One region of the Kitasatospora terrestris genome, then DNA from elsewhere that is predicted to be linked to it. Evidence: riboswitches for the same ligand, from Rfam matches in the RefSeq annotation. Region 1 holds a riboswitch; the other holds the start of a gene.
The links. Region 1 has a riboswitch for glycine ahead of gcvP (aminomethyl-transferring glycine dehydrogenase). Riboswitches for the same ligand answer to the same signal wherever they lie in the genome.

Region 1 (11,836 bases):
TGGTGGGCCTGGTCGGTCCGGGCTGGGTGCTGGCGCTGGACGCGGGCTGCTTCGCGGTGGCCGCGGCGCTGCGCGTCCTGCTGCGGGTGGAGCCCGCCGACCGGCCGTCGGCCGAGCACGGCATGGTGCACGAACTGCGGGTCGGCTGGCACGAGTTCCGCTCCCGCCGCTGGCTGTGGGCCGTGGTGGTGCAGTTCGGCCTGGTGAACGCGTGCGTGCTCGCGTACGAGGCGGTGTACGGCCCGGTGGTGGCCGAGCAGCGGCTCGGCGGCGCCGGGGACTGGGGTCTGGCGATGGCGGCGCTGAGCGTCGGCATGCTGGCGGGCGGGGTGCTGATGACCCGCTGGCAGCCGCGCCGGCTGCTGCTGGCGGGCAACAACGGGGTGTTCCTGTTCGCGCTGCCGGCGGTCGCGCTGGCGCTGACCGCGCCGGTCCCGGTGATCGTCGCCGCGATGTTCCTGTCGGGCGTGGGGGTGACGGTCTTCTCGGTGGGCTGGATGGTGACCCTGCACCAGGAGATCCCGTCCGAGCTGGTGTCGCGGATCTCCGCGTACGACTCGCTGGGGTCGTTCGCGCTGCTGCCGCTGGGCACCGCGCTGGCCGGCCCGGCGGCCGACGCGCTCGGTCTGACCGGCGCGCTGTGGGCGTGCACCGCGGTGATCCTCGCCCTCTCGGCGGCGGTGCTGGCGGCGCCCGAGGTGCGGCGCCTGACCCGTGCCGTCCCCCAGGCCCCGGAGCCCACGGAGTCCCCCGTCGCACCGGCCCCCGTACCGGAAGCGGAATCCGTCACTTCCGGGTGACAGGGGGCAACCGTCTCCGCCGCAGAATCGTCGGACCAGATGACAAGGTCGTCTTCCGGGGGAGACCGCATGCCCAAACCACTGCTGTTCCTCGACATCGACGGAGTGCTGAACCCGGTCTGTCCGCATCCGGATGCCGACTTCGACAGCCACAGCCTGCTCGGCTACACCGTCCTGCTCTCCGGCCGGCACGGCGACTGGCTGCGCGAACTCGCCGACGGCTACGAGCTGGTGTGGGCGACCACCTGGGAGGAGCAGGCGAACGCGCACGTCGCCCCGCTGCTCGGCCTGCCGCAGCTGCCGGTGGTCCGCTTCACCGGGTACGTGCCGCAGCCCGGCGATCCGCGGGTGCCGCTGATGGAGCTGTTCTCGGCCCGCAAGTGGGCGCCGATCCTGCGGTACGCCGCCGGGCGGCCGTTCGCCTGGGTGGACGACTGCATCCCGCCGCGGCTGGTGCGCAACTCGCTGCTGCGCCGCGACCGGCTGCTGCTGCCGGTCGACCCGGGGCAGGGGTTGCTCAGGTGGCACGTCGACCGGCTGCTGGGCCGTCCGCCCGCCGCGGGCCGCTTGCGCCGGGTGGGCTGACGGCCCGGCCGGCCCTGGCGTTAGATTCGAGGCATGCGCCTCCGGATCATCGACGCTTTCACCGACCGCCCGTTCGCCGGCAACCCGGCCGCCGTCTGCCTGCTGGACGGGCCCGAGTGGCCGCAGGAGCGCTGGCTGCGCCGGGTCGCGGCGGAGATGAACCTGCCGGAGACCGCCTTCGCCCGCCCGACCGGCGGGCCGGGCGCGTGGGCGCTGCGCTGGTTCACCCCCACCGAGGAGGTGGACCTGTGCGGCCACGCCACCCTGGCCACGGTGCACGCGCTGCGCGGCGACGGCCTGCTCGACGGGACGGACGGGCAGGTGCGGTTCGCCACCCGGAGCGGCGAACTGCGGGCCCGGACCGAGCCGGACGGTTCGATCACCCTGGACTTCCCGGCCAACGGCGCGGTCGCGGCACAGCCGCCGGCGGGCCTGGCCGAGGCGCTGGGCCGGCCGGTCACCGAGGCGTACGCGGTCCCCGGGCTCGGCGAGCTGCTGGTGGTGCTGGCGAGCGAGCACGCGGTGCGGGCGCTCGCCCCGGACCTGGGCGCGCTCGCGCTGCTGCCGCTGCGGGGCGTGGTGGTCACCGCCCGGGCGGACGACCCGGCGGGCGGCGGCTACGACTTCGTGTCGCGCAACTTCGCCCCGTCGGTCGGCATCCCGGAGGATCCGGTGACCGGCAGCTCGCACACCGCGCTCGCCCCGTTCTGGGCGGAGCGCCTGGGCCGCACCGAGCTGACCGGCTACCAGGCGTCGGTCCGCGGCGGCCTGGTGGCGTGCCGGCTGCTCGGCGACCGCGTCCTGCTCTCCGGCCACGCGGTCACCGTGCTGGACGGCACGCTGCACAGCACGCCGTAGCGCCACACCCCCGGTACGCGCTGCTCAGGGCGTGGGCAGCCAGCTGACGTGGCCGGCCAGCAGCGCGTACCCGACGAAGGCGACGGTGTCGATCAGCCCGTGCGCGGCGACCAGCGGCATCACCCGCCCCCAGCGCCGGTAGAGCAGGCAGAAGACCGCGCCCATCACCATGTTGCCGACCAGCCCGCCGACGCCCTGGTACAGGTGGTACGAGCCGCGCAGCACCGAGCTGGCGATCAGCGCGGCGGGCCAGCCCCAGCCGAGCTGCTGGAGCCGCCGCAGCAGGTAGCCGAGGACCACCACCTCCTCCAGCACCGCGTTCTGCCAGGCGGAGAGCAGCAGCACCGGGATCCGCCACCACACCTCGGGCAGGCCGGAGGGGGCGACGGTCAGGTTGGCGCCGCCGGCCTGCGCGGCCAGGTAGAGCAGCAGCCCGGAGCCGCCGATCCCGGCGGCGACCAGCGCGCCGCGGCCGAGGTCGGAGAGCTTGCGGGTCAGGTCGAAGCCGAGTGCGTTCCTGAGCGAGCTGCCCTCGCGGATCAGCAGGTAGCCGACCAGCACCACCGGCATCAGGCCGCGGCCGATGTAGTACAGCTGCCAGGCGAGGTCCAGCCAGGGCCGGCCGGGGGCCCGGGAGGCGTTGAGGCTGGCGACCTGCTTGCCGAGGGCGAGCGGTTCGGTGAGCGATCCGGCGAAGCTGATCAGCGCGGCGACGCCGCTGGCGCCGAGCGACAGTCCGAGGACGATCAGCAGTTCGGCGCCCAGCAGCCGACGGGTCAGCGGGCGGGCGGAGGCCTCGGTCGAAGCGGTCGTCACCTGGGGCCTCCGGCACGCTGGGTCGGCCGGCGGCCGGGTGCCCGGCCGCCGGAACGATCATCCAACCACAGCGCCCCGGGGCGCGGGGCTCACCCCACCGGCCAGGTGTGCACCGGCTCCCCGGTGCGCATGTACTCGGCGTAGCGGCGGGTCATCGCGGCGATCGCGGCCTGCGGGTCCATCCCGTAGTTCTCCCGCAACCGGTGCACGGTGGCGGCCTGCCAGGCGGCGCCGTTGGTGCGGCGCAGGCAGCGCTGCTCGATGATGCCGAGGTAGCGGTCGCGGTCGGCGGGCTCCACGCCCCACTCGTCCAGGCCCTGGTGGGCGAGCGGCAGCAGGTCGTGCAGCACCAGCTCGGTGGCGGCGACCGGGGTGAGCTGGCCGCGCCCGCCCCGCCCGCCGCGCGGCCAGTACTGGACGGCGTCGATGCCGTACCGGGCGCCGGCCTGGAAGTTCTCGTCGGCCTTCTCGAAGGGCAGCCTGGTCCAGATCGGCCGGGGCTGCTCGGCCAGCACCCGGACCAGCCCGTAGTAGAAGGCGGCGTTGGCGAGGGTGTCGGCGACCGTCGGGCCGGCCGGCAGGCAGCGGTTCTCCACCCGCAGGTGCGGGACGCCGTCGGCGACGTCGTACACCGGGCGGTTCCACCGGTAGATGGTGCCGTTGTGCAGCCGCATCTCGCCGAGCCGCGGGACGCCGCCGGAGGCGTAGACCTTCGCCGGGTCCTCGTCGTCGCAGATCGGCAGCAGCGCCGGGAAGTACTTGAGGTTCTCCGCGAACAGATCGTGCGCGGAGTCGACCCAGCGCTCCCCGAACCAGGTGATGGGGCGCACGCCCTGCGCCTTGAGCTCCGCCGAACGGGTGTCACAGGCTTGCTGGAAGAGCACGGGGCGCGTTTCGCGCCAGAGCTCCCGCCCGAACAGGAAGGGTGCGTTGGCGCCGAGCGCCAGCTGCACGCCGCAGATCGCCTGGGCGGCGTTCCACACCGAGGCGAAGCGCTCGGGGGTGACCTGCAGGTGCAGTTGCAGGGAGGTCGCGGCGGCCTCGGCGACCATCGACACCGACTCCACCGCCAGGTGCTCCACGCCCTGGATGTCGAGCGCGATGTCCTCCCCGCGGGCGGCCAGGATCTGGTCGCTGAGCAGGGTGTACCGGTCGTTGCGGCTCATCGCGTCGATCCCGGTGTGGTCCAGGTCCAGGGTCGGCAGGATGCCCACCATGACGATCCGCGCGCCGACCTCGGCGGCCTTGCGGTCGGCGTAGCGCAGGCAGGTGTCGATCTCCTCCCGCAGCTCCTCCAGGACGTGCCCGCCGAGCCGGCGCGGCGCGATGTTGACCTCGATGTTGAACTGGCCCAGTTCGGTCTGGAAGTCCGACGAGGCGATCGAGCCCAGCACCTGCGCGTTGCCGAGCACGGGCATACCCTGCTCATCGGCGAGGTTGAGCTCGATCTCCAGTCCGATCATCGCCTTCGGGCGGTCGAACCGTTCCTCGCGCAGCATCCGCTCCAGCACGTCCAGGCACAGCTGCAGCTTGCGGCGGTAGAGCTGCCGGTCGGACAGCTCCGCCCGGGTCGCGACGACCTTCTCGCCCACGGATGTGCTCCTCCCCCTCGGTCGGACGTGCAAGTCATCATGCCCACCGCGAAGATCCCTAGCCAGACCGCCCGAACGCAGTAGCGGTGCAAGCTTTCTGACGATCTTTCAGCGAGAGATCGACTTGCCGGACACCACCGAACGTGATAAGAAGGTCACCCTGCGCACCTGTTCGAGTAGAATTCGCACTGCGCTCCGGCCGGACTCCAGCCGTTCTCCAACCCTCGGACGGCCCGCCCGCGCCCCGCCCGGCGATCACGCCCAACCGGACACGGCCCAGGTCCCCTTCACACCGACGCCCCGCCGGTATGCCGCACTCGCACGCCGATCTCGCACGGAGAGGCGACTCCACATGACCTTGCACATGCTTCAGCCACCGCCCAGCGCGCTGCGCGCGGTCCACGCCGCGCTCGGCTCCCAGGACGCGCTGCGCCAACCGGCCGCCGCCGTCCTGCGCCACGGCCCCGGCCCGCTGCTGCCGGCCCACCCACTGGCGGTGTACGTGCTGGACGGCCCGGACGGCCGGCTGGCCGGCGCGCGCCGCACCGGGTGGCGGTTCCTGGTGCGGCACACCGCCAAGGCCGCCGATCCGGCGGCGGACGGGCCGGTGCGCGAGTCGCTGGGGCGCGACGGGCTGGGGCCGGACGGGCCGGGCGAGGTGCTGGCCGCGGCCGAGGTGGTGGAGACCGCCGAGGGGCACGCCTTCTCGCACTTCACCGCCGGCCCCTACCTGGACTCCACGGTGCGGGCGCTTCGCCAGGCCTGGCAGCTGGTCCAGGGCGGGCACACCCGCCTGCAGCCACGGCTGCTGTCGATGCCCGGGCACTATGCGACCGCCCTGTGGCTGCACGGCAGCACGCCGGGCGAGGACCTGCTGATCCCGCTCGCCCCGGCGCCGCTCGGGGTGACCGCGCACCAGGTCTATCCGGCGGCCGAGCTGCTCGCCCGGCTGGAGCCCACCGGTTCGGGCCATCCGGGCATGACCCGGCCGGGCCAGGGCGGCATGGCCCAGCTGTGCGCGACTTCGACGAGTAGCCATCCGGCCGGGTGATCTCGGGCCCTCATCTGTGGCGCATGTCACCAAATGGCTGCGCTCGGGCCTCGGTATGCCGACACTGGGAACCAGCGGCGGAGGGGGCACTGTCCTACCCACCGTGGAGCCGGTTCACACCCGAACCGGACGGCGAACCGAGCGAGGTACGACGATGTGCCAGCACCGACCCGAGTGTCCTTCGGCGGAGTCCCCCGACCGTGAGGCGGCCGCCGTGGCCGCCTCCCACCCCGACCAGGGGTGGAGCCTGCTCTGCAACGGCGTCCTGATCTTCGAGGACACCGGCGAGCTGCTGCCCGACGGCAGCGTCATCGCGCCTCGACGACCGCTCGCCCTGGCGTAGGGAACACCGGAGGGGTGCGGGGCCGTCGGCCCCGCACCCCTCCGGTTTCACCCTCAGGCGTCGTACTCGTCCAGCGGCGGGCACGAGCAGACCAGGTTGCGGTCGCCGTACGCGCCGTCGATGCGGCGCACCGGCGGCCAGTACTTGTCCGCCGGGTTCACGCCGGCCGGGAAGACCGCCTCGTGGCGCGAGTAGGCGTGCTCCCACTCACCGGCCAGCGTCGCCGCCGTGTGCGGGGCGTTGGCCAGCGGGTTGTCGTCCTTCGGCCAGGCGCCCGTGCCGACCTTCTCGATCTCCGCGCGGATCGCGATCATGGTGTCGCAGAAGCGGTCGATCTCGTGCAGGTCCTCGGACTCGGTCGGCTCGATCATCAGCGTGCCGGCCACCGGGAACGACATGGTCGGCGCGTGGAAGCCGTAGTCGATCAGGCGCTTGGCGATGTCGTCCACCGTCACGCCCGTCTCCTTGGTGAGCGGGCGCAGGTCGATGATGCACTCGTGCGCGACCAGGCCGCCGGGGCCGGTGTAGAGCACCGGGAAGTGCGGGGCCAGGCGCTTGGCGATGTAGTTGGCGTTCAGCACCGCGACCTGGGTGGCGCGCTTGAGGCCCTCGCCGCCCATCAGGCGCACGTACGCCCAGGAGATCGGCAGGATGGCGGCCGAGCCCCACGGGGCGGCCGAGATCGGGCCGACACCGGTGGCCGGGCCGGCCTCCGCCTGCAGCGGGTGGTTGGGCAGGTACGGCGCGAGGTGCGCGCGGACCGCGACCGGGCCGACGCCCGGGCCGCCGCCGCCGTGCGGGATGCAGAAGGTCTTGTGCAGGTTCAGGTGCGAGACGTCCGCGCCGAACTTGCCCGGCTTGGCCAGGCCGACCAGGGCGTTCAGGTTGGCGCCGTCGACGTACACCTGGCCGCCGGCCTCGTGCACCATGGCGCAGATCTCGGTGATCTCGGTCTCGTACACGCCGTGGGTGGACGGGTAGGTGACCATCAGGACCGAGAGCTGGTCGCGGTGCTGCTCGATCTTGGCCTTCAGGTCCTCGACGTCCACGTCGCCGTCGACCAGGGTCTTCACCACGACGACCCGCATGCCGGCCATCGCGGCGGAGGCCGCGTTGGTGCCGTGCGCGGAGGACGGGATCAGGCAGACGTCGCGCTGGGTGTCGCCGTTGGCCAGGTGGTAGGCGCGGACGGCCAGCAGGCCGGCCAGCTCGCCCTGGGAGCCGGCGTTCGGCTGGATGGAGACCGCGTCGTAGCCGGTCACCTCGACCAGCTGCTGCTCCAGCTCGCGGATCAGGGTGAGGTAGCCCGCCGCCTGGTCGACCGGGGCGAAGGGGTGCAGCTGGCCGAACTCCGGCCAGGTCACCGGCTCCATCTCGGTGGTCGCGTTGAGCTTCATGGTGCAGGAGCCCAGCGGGATCATGCCGCGGTCCAGCGCGTAGTCGCGGTCCGACAGGCGGCGCAGGTAGCGCAGCATGGCGGTCTCGGAGCGGTGACTGTGGAAGACCGGGTGGGTCAGGTACTCGTCGGAGCGCAGCAGCGCCTCCGGCAGGGCCTCCGCGTCCTCGGCGATCTCGGCGGTCACGCCGAAGGCGGCGAAGACCGAGGCCAGGTGCTCGCGGGTGGTGGTCTCGTCGCAGGAGACCGAGACGGTGTCCTCGTCGACCTGGAAGAGGTTGACGCCCTCGGCGAGCGCGCCGGCGACCACGGCGGCGGCCCGGCCCGGGACGCGCGCGGTGACGGTGTCGAAGAACGACTCGTGCGCCAGCTCCACGCCGCCCGCGCGCAGGCCGGCGGCGAGCGCCGCGGCGTAGCGGTGGGTGCGGCGGGCGATGTCCGCCAGGCCGTCCGGGCCGTGGTAGACGGCGTACATGGAGGCCATCACGGCCAGCAGCACCTGGGCGGTGCAGATGTTGGAGGTGGCCTTCTCGCGGCGGATGTGCTGCTCGCGGGTCTGCAGGGCCAGGCGGTAGGCGCGGTGGCCGTCCGCGTCGACCGAGACGCCGACCAGGCGGCCGGGCAGGTTGCGGGCGTACGCGGCGCGGACCGCGAGGTAGCCGGCGTGCGGGCCGCCGAAGCCCATCGGGACGCCGAAGCGCTGCGAGGTGCCGCAGGCGATGTCGGCCCCCAGCTCGCCCGGGGACTTCAGCAGGGTCAGGGCCAGCAGGTCGGCGGCGACCGCGACGACCGCGCCCAGCTCGTGGGCCCGGTCGATCAGCGGCTTGAGGTCGCGGACCGCACCGGAGGCGCCCGGGTACTGCACCAGCACGCCGAAGACGCCGCGCTCGGCGACCTCCGCCGGGATGCCGTTCGACAGGTCGGCGACGACCACCTCGACACCGGTCGGCTCGGCGCGGGTCTCGATCACCGCGATGGTCTGCGGCAGCGAGTCGGCGTCGACCAGGAAGACGCCGCCCTTGACCTTGGTGACGCGGCGGGCCAGCGCCATCGCCTCGGCGGCCGCGGTGCCCTCGTCCAGCAGCGAGGAGCCGGAGGTGTCCAGGCCGGTCAGGTCGGCGACCAGGGTCTGGAAGTTGAGCAGCGCCTCCAGGCGGCCCTGCGAGATCTCCGGCTGGTACGGCGTGTACGCGGTGTACCAGGCCGGGTTCTCCAGCACGTTGCGCAGGATCACCGGCGGGGTGAAGGTGCCGTAGTACCCCAGGCCGATCATGGAGGTCAGCACGGAGTTGCGGCCGGCCAGCTCGCGCAGCTCGGCGAGCACCTGGGCCTCGGAGCGGCCGGCCGGCAGGCCCAGCGCGGTGAGGCTGCGGATGGCGGCGGGGACGGCGGCGTCGGACAGCTCGTCCAGGGAGCCGTAGCCGACCTGGGCCAGCATCTTGTCCTGCGCGGCGGCGTCGGGGCCGATGTGGCGGCCCTGGAAGGGACTGGCCTGCTCGAGCTCGGTGAGGGAAGGCTTGGCGTTCATGGGGGTCGGGGCCTCCTGGTCACGGACCGGCGGGGGTACGCATGCCGGTCCGGACGCCGTGGGAGCCGGAAAAGCAGACGAACCCGTCAGGCCTCCCCCTCTGTCATCGGTACCTGAGAGCTTCGCCGTGCCGGCGCCGTGAGGCGTCCCGTCGACTTGCACCGTCGGTGAGGGTGGTGCCGCCGGCTCCTGTGCCGACGGTCCTGCCCTGCTTTCCAGAGTGACCTGATCCCGTTCGGTACGGATGCCTGAGAGATTCCGGGGAGGAGTTGCTCCTTCGGCGCCCCGTGACACCCGCTCTCGCGGGGGCCGGGGACTCTCCCGAGCGGGCTCGGCGGTCGCCGCCCAGGGTACCAGCGCGAACGTTCCCGATCACCGGTCCGGCCCTGTGATCTGCCCCGGACGGCTGCGCCCCGCTCGCCGCTGTCCGATACATGCCGTTTCGTGTGAAGTGGTGGTCGGCCAGCTCCTCCGACCACCCCCTTTGACGGATCCTCAAGGAGCAGCAGGACTGGAGGACAGCGTGCAGACCGATATCGATCCGCGCGACCTGATCGGACACAAGGCGGTCGACCGGAACGGTGACAAGATCGGCACGGTCGACGAGGTGTACCTGGACGACGCGACCGGCGAACCGGAATGGGCCGCCGTGCGCACCGGGATCTTCGGCCGGGACGCCTTCGTCCCGCTGACCACCAGCGAATTCTCCGGGGACGAGCTGCGCGTCCCGTACGACAAGTCGCTGATCAAGGAATCCCCGGACTTCGGCGTGGGGCAGCACCTCTCCCCCGCCCAGGAGCTCGAGCTGTACCGCTACTACGGGCTGGACACCGGCAACGGCCGGCCCGTGCCGCCGACCGCGGCCAACGGCTCCCTCGCCGCGGAGCGGCCCGCCGACAAGTCCATGGACAAGCCCGTCGACCGGGACTTCGGCACCACCGCCCCGGTCTCCGCCGCGGCGGCGGCCCGGGCGGCCGGCGACCAGCACGCGCGGCACGCCCGGCCCGCCGTGAACCGCACCCTCGCCCCGCCGCCGGCCTACGCCGCGCCGGCCGAGCACAAGCCCCCGCAGGCCCAGGCGCAGGCGCAGGCCCAGGCGCAGCACCAGGCCCACGCCCGGACGGCGGACACCGGCGACGCGCCCGCCGCCCCGATCGAGATCACCTGCCGCGAGGAGCGGCTGGAGATCACCACCGAGTGGCACGAGCTGGGCACCGCCCGGCTGCGCAAGTACGTGACCAGCGAGCCGGTCGAGCGCCGGGTGCCGGTGGTGCGCGAGCGGGTGCGGGTGGAGCGCGTCCCGGTCACCGAGCAGGAGCGGGAGTCGCTCACCGACCAGGAGATCGCCGAGGCGATGGAGGAGGTGACCCTGCGCGAGGAGCGGCCGGTGGTGCGCAAGTACCTGGCCCCGATCGAGCGGGTGCGCCTGGTGGTGGAGCGGTACACCGAGGAGGAGGTGGTCCACGAGGAGCTGCGCCGCGAGCAGGTCGAGGTGCACGACTCGACGGCCGAGCCCGCCGCCGATCCCTCCGGCCGTGCCGCCGGCACCCGGCAGCACGCGGCCCCGCAGCCGGCGAACGGCGTCCAGCAGCACGCCGCGCAGCAGCTCGGCATCCAGCAGCCCACCCAGGCGCACCCCGCGCCGGCGGGCACCGTCCCGCTGTCGCACCCGGCGCCGCTGCACAACGGCCACCCCGACGCGGTGGCCGCGGCCGCGGTCCGGCCGGAGCCGCTGCGCCCGGCCTGATCCCCGCCGCCACCGGCCCCGGTCCGCTCCCCGCGGACCGGGGCCTCCGCTTTGCCAAAGCTTCACCCGGCGATATTTGACAGACTGAAGTATCTCCCTGCATGGTTACTTCAGCTGATTCACTATCGCCTGCCTGAAGAATGAGGAAGTCACCGTGAGCGAGGCATCACAGCCCACCGTCACGGCCGCCGCGCCGACCAGCGCCCGCGTGCTGCCCGCGCTGATCGTGGCCATGCTGGCCTTCACCGTGGTGCAGACCGCGGTCGTGCCGATCCTGCCCTCGCTCGCCAAGGAGCTGGACGTCTCCGGCTCCAGCATCACCTGGCTGATGACGGCGAACCTGCTCTCCGCCGCCGTGCTCACCCCGCTGCTCGGCCGCTTCGGCGACCTGCGCGGCCGCAAGCCGATGCTGCTGGTCTCGCTGGCCGGCCTGGTCGCCGGTTCGGCGCTCGCCGTCTCCACCCACTCCTTCACCTGGCTCGTGGTCGCCCGCGTCCTGCAGGGAGCCGGCGGCGGTGTGCTGCCGCTCGCGATCAGCATCGTCCGCGACGAGATGCCCCGCGAGAAGGTCACCGGCGGCGTCGCCGCCATCAGCGCCTCGATGGGCGTCGGTTCCGGCCTCGGCCTGGTCGCCACCGGCCTGCTGCTGGAGCACTGGAGCTACAAGTCGATCTTCTGGATGGGCCTGGCCTTCGGCCTGATCGCGGTCGGCCTGGTCGCCCTGCGCGTCCCCAAGGACCCGGTCGTCGACAAGAACGGCGGCGCCGACCCGCTCGGCGCGATCACCCTGGCCGGCTGGCTCTCCGCCCTGCTGATCGCCGTCAGCCAGGGCAACCACTGGGGCTGGACCTCCACCAAGACCCTCGGCCTGTTCGCCGTCGCCGCCGTGGTCGCCCTGATCTGGATCCTCATCGAGGTCAAGGTCAAGCACCCGCTGGTCGACATGAAGATGCTCTCCCGCCCGGCGGTCGCCTTCACCAACATCTCCGGCCTGCTCATCGGCTTCGGGATGTACGGCTCCTTCCTGCTGATCAGCAACTTCGCCCAGACCCCGGAGAAGCTGGCCCACTACGGCTTCACCGCCACCGTGCTGCACGCCGGCATCATGCTGCTGCCCTCC
Region 2 (11,836 bases), 3.6 Mb from region 1:
GTCCGGCAGGACGGCAGGCTGCTGCGCACCCTGAAGATCAGCGGCGGCAGCCCGGAGCACTCCACCTACCTCGGCGCGATGGTCGTCTCGGAGAAGTACGCGGTGACCCGGATGAACTCGCAGACCGTGGGGATGGGCGACGAGTACGACATCAAGGACGTGCCGCACGCGATGCGGCTGACCGGCTCGGGCACCTTCGTGCACGGCAACTACTGGGCGTCCCGCGAGGTCTTCGGCAGCGCCAACACCAGCCACGGCTGCATCGGGCTGGCGGACGTCAAGGGCGGCTCGGCGGACTCCCCGGCCGGCTGGCTCTTCGAACACACCCTGATCGGCGACGTGATCGAGGTGCGCGGCGCGGCGGGCGACCGGGTGCCGCCGGACAACGGCCTGAACGGCTGGAACCTCGGCTGGGCCCAGTGGGTCGCGGGCAGCGCGCTGCGCGTGCGCTGACCCCGTGCGCACGGGGTTCACGGAACCGGCACCGGCCTCCCGCCCAAGATTCACTCGAACGGGCCCGTTATCCTGCCATTCCCCGGTGCAACCAACCCGGGCGCACAGGCGTGTATTCGCTGTGGATACCGGGAGGGAGACGACCGAGTGAAGCCGGTTCAGGCGGCCGAAGCCGCGACGAGTACGACTGCGGGCGCCGGACGGGGCCGTGCGGCCCGCGTGGGCGTGGCCGCACTGGTGGGCGGCGCGCTGCTGCTGACCGCGGCCTGCAGCGGCGGCGGAGGTGCCAAGGGCGGCGGCTCGGCCGACGGCGGCGGCGGAGGTTCCGCGAGCTCGGCCAGCAGCCCGGCGGCCCCGAAGGTCTCGGCCGCCCAGCTGACCGTCACCCCCAAGGACGGCGCCGAGGACGTGGCCCCCAAGGACGGCGTCCAGGTCAGCGTCGCCTCCGGCACGCTGGTCAGCGTCGAGGTGACCGACAAGAACGGCAAGGCGGTGGCCGGCGCCATCGCGGCCGACAACCTGACCTGGAAGCCCACCGAGTCGCTCGCCGTCGGCACCACGTACAAGGTGAACGTGCAGGCCAAGGACGCGGCCGGCCTGGTCGCCGCCTCCACCACCAGCTTCACCACGCTCACCCCGGCGAAGACCGTCGCGACCAACGACAACATCGCCGACAACGGCACGTACGGCGTCGGCATGATCGTCTCGGTGAACTTCAGCAAGTCCGTGAAGAACAAGGACGCCGTCCTCAAGGGCATCACCGTGACCGCCGCCGACGGCACCGTGGCCAAGGGCCACTGGTTCGGCACCCAGCGCCTGGACTTCCGTCCGCAGGAGTACTGGAAGCCGGGCACCAAGGTGACCGTGAAGTACCGGCTGAAGAACGTCGAGATCTCGCCCGGCGTCTACGGCGACGTGGACAAGGACGAGCCCTTCACCATCGGCCGCTACCAGGTCTCGGTGGCCGACGCGGGCAGCCACATGATGACGGTGAAGAAGGGCGACGGGTCGACCCAGCAGATCCCGATCACCGCCGGCGACGACCAGAACCCGTCCTGGAACGGCACCATGGTCATCTCCGGCAAGGAGAAGGTGACCCGGATGAACTCCGCCACCGTCTCCAACATCAAGGGCGAGGAGTACGACGTCCCGGACGTCCCGCACGCGATGCGGCTCACCGCCACCGGCACCTACGTGCACGGCAACTACTGGGGCAACGCCTTCGGCAAGTACAACGCCAGCCACGGCTGCATCTCGATGCAGGACGCCAAGGGCGGCGACGACGGCTCCACCGCGGGCAAGTTCTTCGCCTCCTCGATGATCGGCGACGTGGTGCAGATCAAGAACTCCAAGGGCCCGGTCGTCTCCGGCGAGAACGGCCTGAGCGGCTGGACCGTGCCGTGGGCCCAGTGGTGACCTGCTGAGACCCCTCGACGGCCCGGCCGCTCCCCGGAGCGGCCGGGCCGTCGGCGTTCGTTCCCCCATCGTGACCGAATCCGGACCTGGCGTCCGCAACTTCCTGGTGGAGTGGACCGTGTAAAGAGCTGACAGGCCGGGGCGGATCGCCGGAACGGGGCCTGCAGCGGAGAGCGGTGGGGAGTTGGCGAAGGTGGAGTCGACGCGAGGGACGCGCAGGGGCCTGGCCGGGGTGCTCGGCGGCGCACTGATACTGACGGCGGCACTGACCGGGTGCAGTGCGGCCGGCGCGAAGACGAAGGACCCCGCGGGCGCCGCCCCGGCGGCGGCGAAGCTCGCGGAGTCGCCCAAGCCGACGGTCTCGGCCGCCGTGGTGACCGTCGAGCCGGCGACCGGGGCGAAGGACGTCAAGCCCGCCGGGGCGCTCAAGGTCTCGGTGGCGAGCGGCAAGCTGACCACCGTCAAGGTCACCGCCCCCGACGGCACCGAGGTGCCCGGCGCGGTCGCCGCCGACGGCCTCAGCTGGGCGCCCACCGGCAACCTCCAGGTCTCCACCCAGTACCGGGTCAGCGCGCTGGCCGTCGACGCCCAGGGCGTCACCGCCGGCACCGAGAGCACCTTCACCACGCTCACCCCGGCCAAGGACGCGGGCGCCAGCGACAACATCACCGACGACGGGACGTACGGCGTCGGCATGATCGTCTCGCTGCGCTTCGAGCGAGCGGTCAAGAACCGCGACGCGGTGGTCAAGGGCGTCACCGTCGAGGCCTCCGACGGCACCGTGGTGCGCGGCCACTGGATGGACGACAACCGGATCGACTTCCGCCCGGAGAAGTACTGGACGCCCGGCACCAAGGTGACCGTGAAGTACCGCCTGAAGAGCGTCGAGACGGCCCCCGGCGTGTACGGCGGCGTGGACAAGGACGAGCCCTTCACCATCGGCCGCTCGCAGGTCTCCACGGTCGACGTCAGCACCCACCGGATGGCCGTGGTCCGCGACGGCCAGCAGGTCGACTCGGTGCCCTTCACCGCGGGCAAGCCGGGCTTCGACACCTGGAACGGCTCGATGGTGGTCGAGGCGATGGAGGGCCGCACCCGGATGACCTCCAACGGCATCACGGCCGCCGGCTCCAACGACGAGTACGACCTGGTCGTCCCGCACGCCATCCGGCTCACCGACACCGGCACCTACGTGCACGGCAACTCCTGGAGCTCCGCCATCGGCGTCTCCAACGGCAGCCACGGCTGCATCGGCCTGCGGGACACCGCGGAGGGCAGCGAGAGTTCCGCGGCGGGCAAGTTCTACCAGTCGACGATGGTCGGCGACGTGGTCACGGTGGTCAACTCCAAGGGCCGCACCGTGTCGCCGGAGAACGGCCTCGGCGGCTGGAACGTGCCCTGGGGCTCCTGGTGACCGCCCGCCGGTGACCGTCCGCTTCCGCCCGGTTCCGTTCGAGTGAACTTTCGGTTGCGGTCGGCATATGCCAAATGACTAGTGATCGTTTGCTCATTGTCCGTACGCGCCCGCTTGCGTTCCGCAATGATGGCCCCATGGCGGGAATCGGCGAAGCGACTCTGGCGTCACATCGGTTGGCACCAGCGGGCGATGACGATCTGTCGGAGACCGGTGGTCTGGTGGTGCTGGCAGATCTGGAACGGATGACGTCCGAAGAGCTGGAGCGGGCGTGCGTCGCGCTGCTCCGCGATCCCGCCGAGCCGCGGGAGGCCCCGCTGCCCTCCCGGCCGGCCTCGGCCGCGGTGGCGCGCCGTACGGTGCTCGCCCTGCTCCGCCTCTGGGGGCTCCACCAGCTCCTGGAGGCGGGGGAGTTACTCACCGGCGAGCTGGTCGCCAACGCCGTCCGGCACACCGGCGGCCGGATCATCGGGCTGCGGGTGATTCGCAGACCGGGCTGGCTGCGCGTCGAAGTGCGGGACTCCTCGCGGGCGCTGCCCTGCCTGATAGTCGCCAACGAGACCGGCTACGCCACCGGCAACGGGCTCAAGCTGGTCGACTCGATCGCCGAGCGCTGGGGGGCGGACCTGCTGCCCCGCGGCAAGGCGGTCTGGTTCGAACTGAAGGTGCGCGAGCGGGCCGGCTCGGCCAACTCCCAGGCCTGACCCACTCGTTCGAGTGAAGAGACAGTGCGGGGCCCCCGTCCACCGTGTGTGTGGTCTGGGGGCCCCTGCCATGTCACCGCGCCGGCCGAGGGGGTGCGTGCCGCGCGGTGCAGACGGCCGAACCGGGTCAGGGAGGCCGTGGATCAGAAGTCGGGGCGATCTGCCCGACTTGCTCCACTCTCGCACGGTCTCACGGGCTGGGACAAATTGGATCCTAAGGTCTGTGGCTCATTTCACCTTCGGATGCCAGGATGGCCACCTCGGGGCCTGATCGGGTTGTAGTTGAAATGTAATCAATACTCGCGCGTACGGTCCGGGCGCCCTGCTCTGATGTGCCAATGACCTACGCCTACCCGCCACCCGCCCCCGCCCGGGCCCCCTGGTGGCGCCGGACCGGACCGATCCTGCTGGTCCTGTTCCTCCTCCCGCCGGTCGGACTGATCCTGGTGTGGACCTCGCTGTGGCAGAAGCCGGCGAAGGTCGTGGTCAGCGTGATCGGCGGTCTCTACGGGCTGATCTGGCTCGGCGCCGTGGTCGCCGACCCGAAGGCCGACCGCGCCGACTTCGTCCAGCCGGCGGCCGCCACCTCCTCGGCCCCGGCCGCCCCGCCGCCCACCACCGCCGAGGCGAGCCCCACCCCCACGCCGACCCCGCCTCCGTCCCCCAGCCCGACTCCGACGCCCACCCCCACGCCGACTCCGACACCGACGCCCACCCCGGAGCCCGTCGTCTCGTACGCCAACTGCACCGAGGCCCGCAACGCCGGCGCCGCCCCGCTGCACCGCGGTGACCCCGGTTACCGGCCGGGCCTGGACGCGGACGGCGACGGCGTCGCCTGCGAGTCCACCGGCGGCGGCTCCACGACCACCGGCGGCTCGTCCTCCGGCGGCTCCACGTCCGGCGGGACGTCCTCCGGCGGGGGCTCGGCGCCGTACTACGCGAACTGCGCCGCCGCCCGGGCCGCCGGCGCGGCCCCGCTGCACCGCGGCGACCCCGGCTACCGCTCCGCGCTCGACCGCGACGACGACGGCATCGCCTGCGAGTGACCCGAGGGCCGCAGCCCCCGCCACCGGCCGGTGTCGGTGGCGGGGGCTGCGGTCCCCGGTGGATCGAGGAGGAAGGCCGACGATGAGCGAGGACGTGCTGTCGGTGATTCCGGCGGACCCGTACTGGCGGCCGGAGCGGGGGGTCGGCGAGCGGGTGGCCGCGCTGGTCGCCGGACGGGAGCCGGACGCGGACCACGAGGTGAGCTGGTACGACCGGGTCACGGCGGTCGACTGCGGGGGGAACCTGGAGCGGATCGCCCGCTTCGAGATCGAGGTCTGGAACCCGGAGCGCGAGTGGTTCACCGAGACGGAACTGGCGCACCTGGGGGCCGCGCTGGGTCACCCGGTGCGCCAGATCCGCGCTCACGTCTGAGGGCTGCCCCCGCGGGGGCAGCGGGGTCAGCACTCGATGACGTTGACGGCGAGGCCGCCGCGGGAGGTCTCCTTGTACTTGATCTTCATGTCGGCGCCGGTCTCCTTCATGGTCTTGATCGCCTTGTCGAGGGAGACGTGGTGCCGGCCGTCGCCGCGCAGCGCCATCCGGGCGGCGGTGACGGCCTTGACGGAGGCCATGCCGTTGCGCTCGATGCAGGGGATCTGGACGAGGCCGCCGACCGGGTCGCAGGTGAGGCCGAGGTTGTGCTCGATGCCGATCTCGGCGGCGTTCTCGACCTGCTCGGGGCTGCCGCCGAGGACCTCGGCGAGGCCGCCGGCGGCCATCGAGCAGGCGGAGCCGACCTCGCCCTGGCAGCCGACCTCGGCGCCGGAGATGGAGGCGTTCTCCTTGAAGAGCATGCCGATCGCGCCGGCGGCGAGCAGGAAGCGGACGATGCCGTCCTCGTCCGCACCCGGGATGAAGTTCAGGTAGTAGTGCAGGACGGCCGGGATGATGCCGGCGGCGCCGTTGGTGGGGGCGGTGACCACGCGGCGGCCGGAGGCGTTCTCCTCGTTCACGGCCATCGCGTAGAGGGTGACCCACTCCATCGCGTTGGCCGGGCCGATGCCCTCGGCGCGCAGCGCGCGGGCCGCGGCGGCTGCGCGGCGGCGGACCTTGAGCCCGCCGGGCAGGATGCCCTCGCGGGCCATGCCGGCGGCGACGCACTCCTGCATCACGGCCCAGATCTGCAGCAGGCCGGAGCGGATCTCGGCCTCGCTGCGCCAGGCCTTCTCGTTCTCCAGCATCAGCCCGGAGATGGACAGGCCGGTCTCGCGGGTGAGCCGGAGCAGTTCCTCGCCGGTGCGGAAGGGGTAGCGCAGCTGGGTGTCGTCGGGGACGACGCGGTCGGCGCCGATGGCGTCCTCGTCGACGACGAAGCCGCCGCCGACCGAGTAGTAGGTCTTCTCCAGCAGGGTGGAGCCGTCGGCGGCGAAGGCCCAGAGGGTCATGCCGTTGGCGTGGTAGGGCAGGGCCTTGCGGCGGTGCAGGACCAGCTGGGTGTCGGGGTCGAACGGGATCTCGTGGGTGCCGAGCAGGTTGATCCGCTTCTCGGCGCGGATCCGCTCGACGTCGAGGTCGGCCCGGTCGACGTCCACGGTGCGGGGGGAGTTGTTCTCCAGGCCGAGCAGGACGGCCTTGGGGGTGCCGTGGCCGTGGCCGGTGGCGCCGAGCGAGCCGAACAGCTCGGCGCGCAGCGTGGCGACGTCGGCGATCAGGCCTTCGGACTTGAGGCGGCGGGCGAACATCCGGGCCGCGCGCATCGGGCCGACGGTGTGCGACGACGAGGGGCCGATGCCGATGGAGAAGAGGTCGAAGACGCTGATGGCCACGGAGGGACGTCCTTGTCTGGTCTCGTGGGGTAAACAGAGGGCGGTGACATGGGACGGGGCACCGCGCGCACTGTCCAGTGTGCGCGGTGCCCCGGAAAACCACGGGCGCCGGCCCGGTGAGGCCGGTCACCCGGTGCGGCTTACAGCTCGGGGTAGAGCGGGTGCTTCGCGGCGAGGGCGGTGACCCGGGCCTTGAGCGCGGTGGCCTTGGCCTCGTCGAAGCCCGGGAGGAGGGTCTCGGCGATGATGTCGGCGACCTCGCGGAAGTCCTCGGCGCCGAAGCCGCGGGTGGCCAGGGCCGGGGTGCCGATGCGCAGGCCGGAGGTGACCATCGGCGGGCGCGGGTCGTTCGGGACGGCGTTGCGGTTGACCGTGATGCCGACCTCGTGCAGGCGGTCCTCGGCGTCCTGGCCGTTGAGCTCGCTGTTGCGCAGGTCGACCAGGACCAGGTGCACGTCGGTGCCGCCGGACAGGACGCTGGCGCCGGCGGCGGCGACGTCGTCCTGCAGGAGGCGCTCGGCGAGCAGCTTGGCGCCCTCCAGGGTGCGCTGCTGGCGCTCCTTGAACTCCTCCGAGGCGGCGACCTTGAAGGCCACGGCCTTGCCGGCGATCACGTGCTCGAGCGGGCCGCCCTGCTGGCCGGGGAAGACCGCGGAGTTGATCTTCTTGGCCCACTGCTCCTTGCACAGGATGACGCCGCCGCGCGGGCCGCCCAGGGTCTTGTGCGTGGTGGTGGTGACCACGTCGGCGTACGGCACCGGGGAGGGGTGCAGACCGGCGGCGACCAGGCCGGCGAAGTGCGCCATGTCGACCATGAGGAGCGCGCCGACCTCGTCCGCGATGCGGCGGAACTCGGCGAAGTCCAGCTGGCGCGGGTAGGCGGACCAGCCGGCGATGATCAGCTTGGGCTGGTGCTCCTTGGCGAGGCGCTCGACCTCGGCCATGTCGACCTGGCCGGTCTTCTCGTCGACGTGGTACGCGGCCACGTTGTAGAGCTTGCCGGAGAAGTTGATCTTCATGCCGTGGGTCAGGTGACCGCCGTGGGCCAGGTTGAGGCCCAGGATGGTGTCGCCCGGCTGGATCAGCGCGAACATGGCGGCGGCGTTGGCCTGCGCGCCGGAGTGCGGCTGGACGTTGGCGTGCTCGGCGCCGAACAGCTCCTTGATGCGGTCGATCGCGATCTGCTCGACCACGTCGACGTGCTCGCAGCCGCCGTAGTAGCGGCGGCCGGGGTAGCCCTCGGCGTACTTGTTGGTCAGGACCGAGCCCTGGGCCTCCATGACCGCCACCGGGGCGAAGTTCTCGGAGGCGATCATTTCGAGGGTGGTCTGCTGGCGGTGCAGCTCGGCGTCGACCGCGGCGGCGATCTCCGGGTCGAGCGCGTGCAGGGACTGGTTGAGAACCGTCATGAGGTGGATCTCCCCGTGGAGCGGGTGGACGGAGGCGGGGCGGCCGCCGCGCTGCGGCCGCCCCCGGGACACGAGTCGGGTCAGCCGCCGATGAAGGCGGTGTACTCCTCGGCGCTGAGCAGCTTGTCGGTGGCCTCGACGCGGACCTTGAACAGCCAGGCGCCCTCGAAGGCCTCCGCGTTCACCAGCGCCGGGTCGTCGATGACGGCCTGGTTGACCTCGGTGACCTCGCCGGTGGCGGGGGAGAACAGGTCGCTGACCGACTTGGTGGACTCGAGCTCGCCACAGGTCTCACCCGCGGTGACGGTGTCGCCGACCTCCGGGAGCTGGACGTACACGATGTCGCCGAGGGCGTCGGCGGCGTGGGCGGTGATGCCGACGGTCGCGACGGCGCCCACCTCAGCGGTGGTCAGCCACTCGTGCTCCTCGGTGTACTGCAGGTGCGTGGGGTTGCTCATGACGTCATTCTCCAGGATCGCAAGAGGGTAGGGCGGAGCCGTCCGCTGAGCGGACCGGGCAGTGAAGGGGGAGGAGGCTCAGCGGGCGCGCTTGTAGAACGGCAGCGCCACGACCTCGACCGGCTCGTGCTTGCCGCGCACGTCCACCGCGACCGCGGTGCCCGGCTCGGCGTGCGCGGCGTCCACGTACGCGATGGCGATCGGCTTGCCCAGGGTGGGGGAGGGCGAGCCGGAGGTGATGGTGCCGATCGGGGTGCCGTCGCCGGCGACCACGGTGTACTCGGCGCGCGGGACGCGCTTGCCGTCCGACACCAGGCCGACCAGCTTGCGCGGCGGGTTGGCCTCGGCCTGGGCGGCGGCGGCCTCCAGCGCCTTGCGGCCGACGAACTCGCCGCCGTTGGTGGTCTTGTCGAAGCGGACGACCCGGCCGAGGCCGGCGTCGAACGGGGTCAGCTCGGTGGTCAGCTCGTGGCCGTACAGCGGCATGCCGGCCTCCAGGCGCAGCGTGTCGCGGCAGGACAGGCCGCACGGCACCAGGCCCTTGTCGGCGCCGGCCTCGGTGAGGGCGGTCCACAGGTGCGCGGCGTCGGCCGGGGCGCAGAAGATCTCGAAGCCGTCCTCGCCGGTGTAGCCGGTGCGGGCCAGCCAGACGTCCTTGCCGGCCACGGTGGCGGGCAGCAGGGCGTAGTACTTGAGGCCGGGCAGGTCGGCGTCGGTGACCGAGCCGAGGATGCCGTTGGCCTCCGGGCCCTGGACGGCGATCAGCGCGTAGGCGTCGCGGTCGTCGCGGACCTGGACGTCGAAGCCCTCGGTGCGGGCGGCCAGCGCGTCCAGCACCACCTGGGCGTTGGAGGCGTTGGCGACCACCATGTACTCGTTCTCGGCGGTCCGGTAGACGATCAGGTCGTCCAGGATGCCGCCGTCCTCGCGGCAGATCATGGTGTAGCGGGCGCGCAGCACGCCGAGCGCCGAGATGAAGCCGACCAGCGCGTGGTCCAGGAACTCGCCGGCCTGCGGACCGGAGACGGTGATCTCGCCCATGTGCGAGAGGTCGAAGAGGCCGGCCTTCGTGCGGACCGCGAGGTGCTCCTCGCGCTCGCTGCCGTAGCGCAGCGGCATGTCCCAGCCGGCGAAGTCGGTCATGGTGGCACCGAGCGACCGGTGCAGAGCGTCGAGCGCGGTGAGGCGGAGGGACATGACGGCAGGGCTCCTTGGCTGCATATGGGCATGCGGGGGTGGAGTCTCCCCGTCTGTCGTCACAACCTGAGAGCTTCACCGCATCCAAGGATGGCGGCTTGCACCGTGGGTGGGCGCACGGCGCGGCCGTGTCCACTTTCCAGATGTGCCTCGCCCGTGCGGTATGGGTGCCTGAGAGATTCCGGGGAGGACTTGCTCCTTCGGCGCCGGTCGCGCCCCCGACAGGGGCGTTCCGGCTCTCCCGCGCGGGTTCGAGCGGCCAGTATGAAGTTCGGCGCGCACATCATGGCATGCCCGGCGCCCGATGGGGGAGTGCACCCCGGCGGATACGCTTCTCGCAGCAGTGGATCTGAAGGGGTGGACCGATGGATTTCCCGGTGGGTGAGGCTCCGCAGGGCGGCGCGTGGCCGGCCAACGAGCTGGAGCAGGTGCTCACCGCGGCGCTCGGCGATCCGGGGGCGACGCCCCGGGTGGTCGAGGTGCTGGGCCGCAGCCAGGTGTGGATCCCGCTGCCGGCGGGCGCGGACCCGCAGGGCGAGTCGCTGGACCTGCCGACCATCGAGCTGGCCGGTGCGCCGTACGTCCCGGTGTTCTCCTCGCAGGAGGTGTTCCTGCAGCACGCGCCCGGCATGGCCTTCGCGGTCGCCCCGATGTGGGAGTTCGCCCGCGGCCTGCCGCTGGGCATCGGCATCGCGGTCAACCCGGAGGCCCCGGTGGGCATCCCGGTGCCGCCGGAGGGCGTGGGCGAGCTGCGCCGCGGCCCGCAGGGCGACCGCTGGGCGGCCGAGGGGGTCCAGGAGGGGGCCCGGGTGGCGCTCAAGGAGCCCGAGCCGCACCAGGAGCCGTTCGCCTTCCTGGCCGCCGTGACCACCGAACTCACCGCGATCCCGGGCGTGCTGACGGCGCGTCGGGCGCTGGCCCGGGTGGAGGGCGAGCCGACCCTGCTGTACGTCGGCGTCCAGCTGGACCCGGCGCTGCCGGCCGACCCCGCGGAGGTCAACCAGGCGCTCGGCCGGGCGCTGGGAACCGCCGCCCCGGCCTGGCGCGTCAACCTGGTGCTGTTGGACCTGGTCGCCGACCCGGTGGTCGAGTGGCTGCTGACCCGGGTGCAGCCGTTCTACGTCCGGCAATGACGGGGCGGCGGCGGTGACCGGCCAGTAGGGGGACGGCGGCATGACGAGTGTCCGGCCCGCCCCATAGGGTTGGCCCGACACCGCAGGGCGGACGGAAGAGGGCGACGTGACGGGAGCAGCCGGCGACCCGGGCGCGATCGAGCGCGCCCTCAGAGAGGTCGCACCGGAGCGCTGGGCGGCGTACGAGACGCTGCTGCGGGCGCTCGCCGAGGGCAGGGTCTGGATGCTGCTCTGGCACGGCACGCCCGGCAGCCCGGACGCCCAGTACGGGAACATGGAGATCGGCGGGATGGGGTACGCCCCGTGCGTCACCTCGCCCGAGCAGTTGGCGGCCAGCGGCTGGTCCCGCGGCCACGAGGTGATCTCCGGCCTGGAGATCGCCAACGCGCTGTACCGCACCCGCTGGGGCCTGTGGCTGGACCCGCACCGCCCGGGCGGCGGCGTCGGCATCCCCTGGGCGGACCTGCGCCGGGTCGCGGTCGGCCTGGACCGGCTGCCGGCCGGCCCGCTGCGGATCTCCGAGCCCCAGCTGCCGGCCCCGGCGTTCTACGCGGTGCTGCAGCAGCAGGCCGGCGAGGTCCGCCCGCTGCGCTCGCTGCGGGTGGCCTGGGTGCAGCCGGCCCTGGGCGAGCCCTACCTGGCGGTCGGGCTGGACCTGTACGACACCTCGCCGCCGTCGATCGAGGCCGCCCGGGCCCTGGTGCTGCGCGCGGCCGCGCAGGCGCCGGACGTGCCGGCGGTGTCGACCGTGATGCTGGCGGACGAGTTCGACCCGGTCGCGATGTGGATGTGGGCCCACGGGCGCCCGGTGTTCGACCGGGGCGCGCAGTACGGCGGCG

Region 2: it holds a riboswitch for glycine, as region 1 does, so the genes downstream of both, gcvT (glycine cleavage system aminomethyltransferase GcvT) here and gcvP (aminomethyl-transferring glycine dehydrogenase) in region 1, are expected to answer to the same signal.

What each region holds. Positions count from the first base shown of each region.
Region 1 is NZ_BAABIS010000001.1:1,678,814-1,690,649, forward strand. Features, by position in the region: gene ABEB06_RS07835 (MFS transporter) at 1-800, shown strand, start outside; gene ABEB06_RS07840 (HAD domain-containing protein) at 870-1,385, shown strand; gene ABEB06_RS07845 (PhzF family phenazine biosynthesis protein) at 1,419-2,243, shown strand; gene ABEB06_RS07850 (CPBP family intramembrane glutamic endopeptidase) at 2,268-3,059, opposite strand; gene ABEB06_RS07855 (glutamate-cysteine ligase family protein) at 3,149-4,651, opposite strand; gene ABEB06_RS07860 (hypothetical protein) at 5,016-5,702, shown strand; gene ABEB06_RS07865 (DUF5999 family protein) at 5,857-6,045, shown strand; gene gcvP (aminomethyl-transferring glycine dehydrogenase) at 6,099-8,969, opposite strand; glycine riboswitch at 9,196-9,303, opposite strand; gene ABEB06_RS07875 (PRC and DUF2382 domain-containing protein) at 9,493-10,716, shown strand; gene ABEB06_RS07880 (MFS transporter) at 10,871-11,836, shown strand, end outside.
Region 2 is NZ_BAABIS010000001.1:5,308,771-5,320,606, forward strand. Features, by position in the region: gene ABEB06_RS24455 (L,D-transpeptidase) at 1-453, shown strand, start outside; gene ABEB06_RS24460 (L,D-transpeptidase) at 601-1,869, shown strand; gene ABEB06_RS24465 (L,D-transpeptidase) at 2,063-3,283, shown strand; gene ABEB06_RS24470 (ATP-binding protein) at 3,529-3,987, shown strand; gene ABEB06_RS24475 (excalibur calcium-binding domain-containing protein) at 4,326-5,033, shown strand; gene ABEB06_RS24480 (hypothetical protein) at 5,116-5,406, shown strand; gene ABEB06_RS24485 (L-serine ammonia-lyase) at 5,433-6,800, opposite strand; gene ABEB06_RS24490 (serine hydroxymethyltransferase) at 6,941-8,209, opposite strand; gene gcvH (glycine cleavage system protein GcvH) at 8,290-8,667, opposite strand; gene gcvT (glycine cleavage system aminomethyltransferase GcvT) at 8,746-9,864, opposite strand; glycine riboswitch at 10,014-10,118, opposite strand; gene ABEB06_RS24505 (enhanced serine sensitivity protein SseB) at 10,242-10,997, shown strand; gene ABEB06_RS24510 (enhanced serine sensitivity protein SseB C-terminal domain-containing protein) at 11,104-11,836, shown strand, end outside.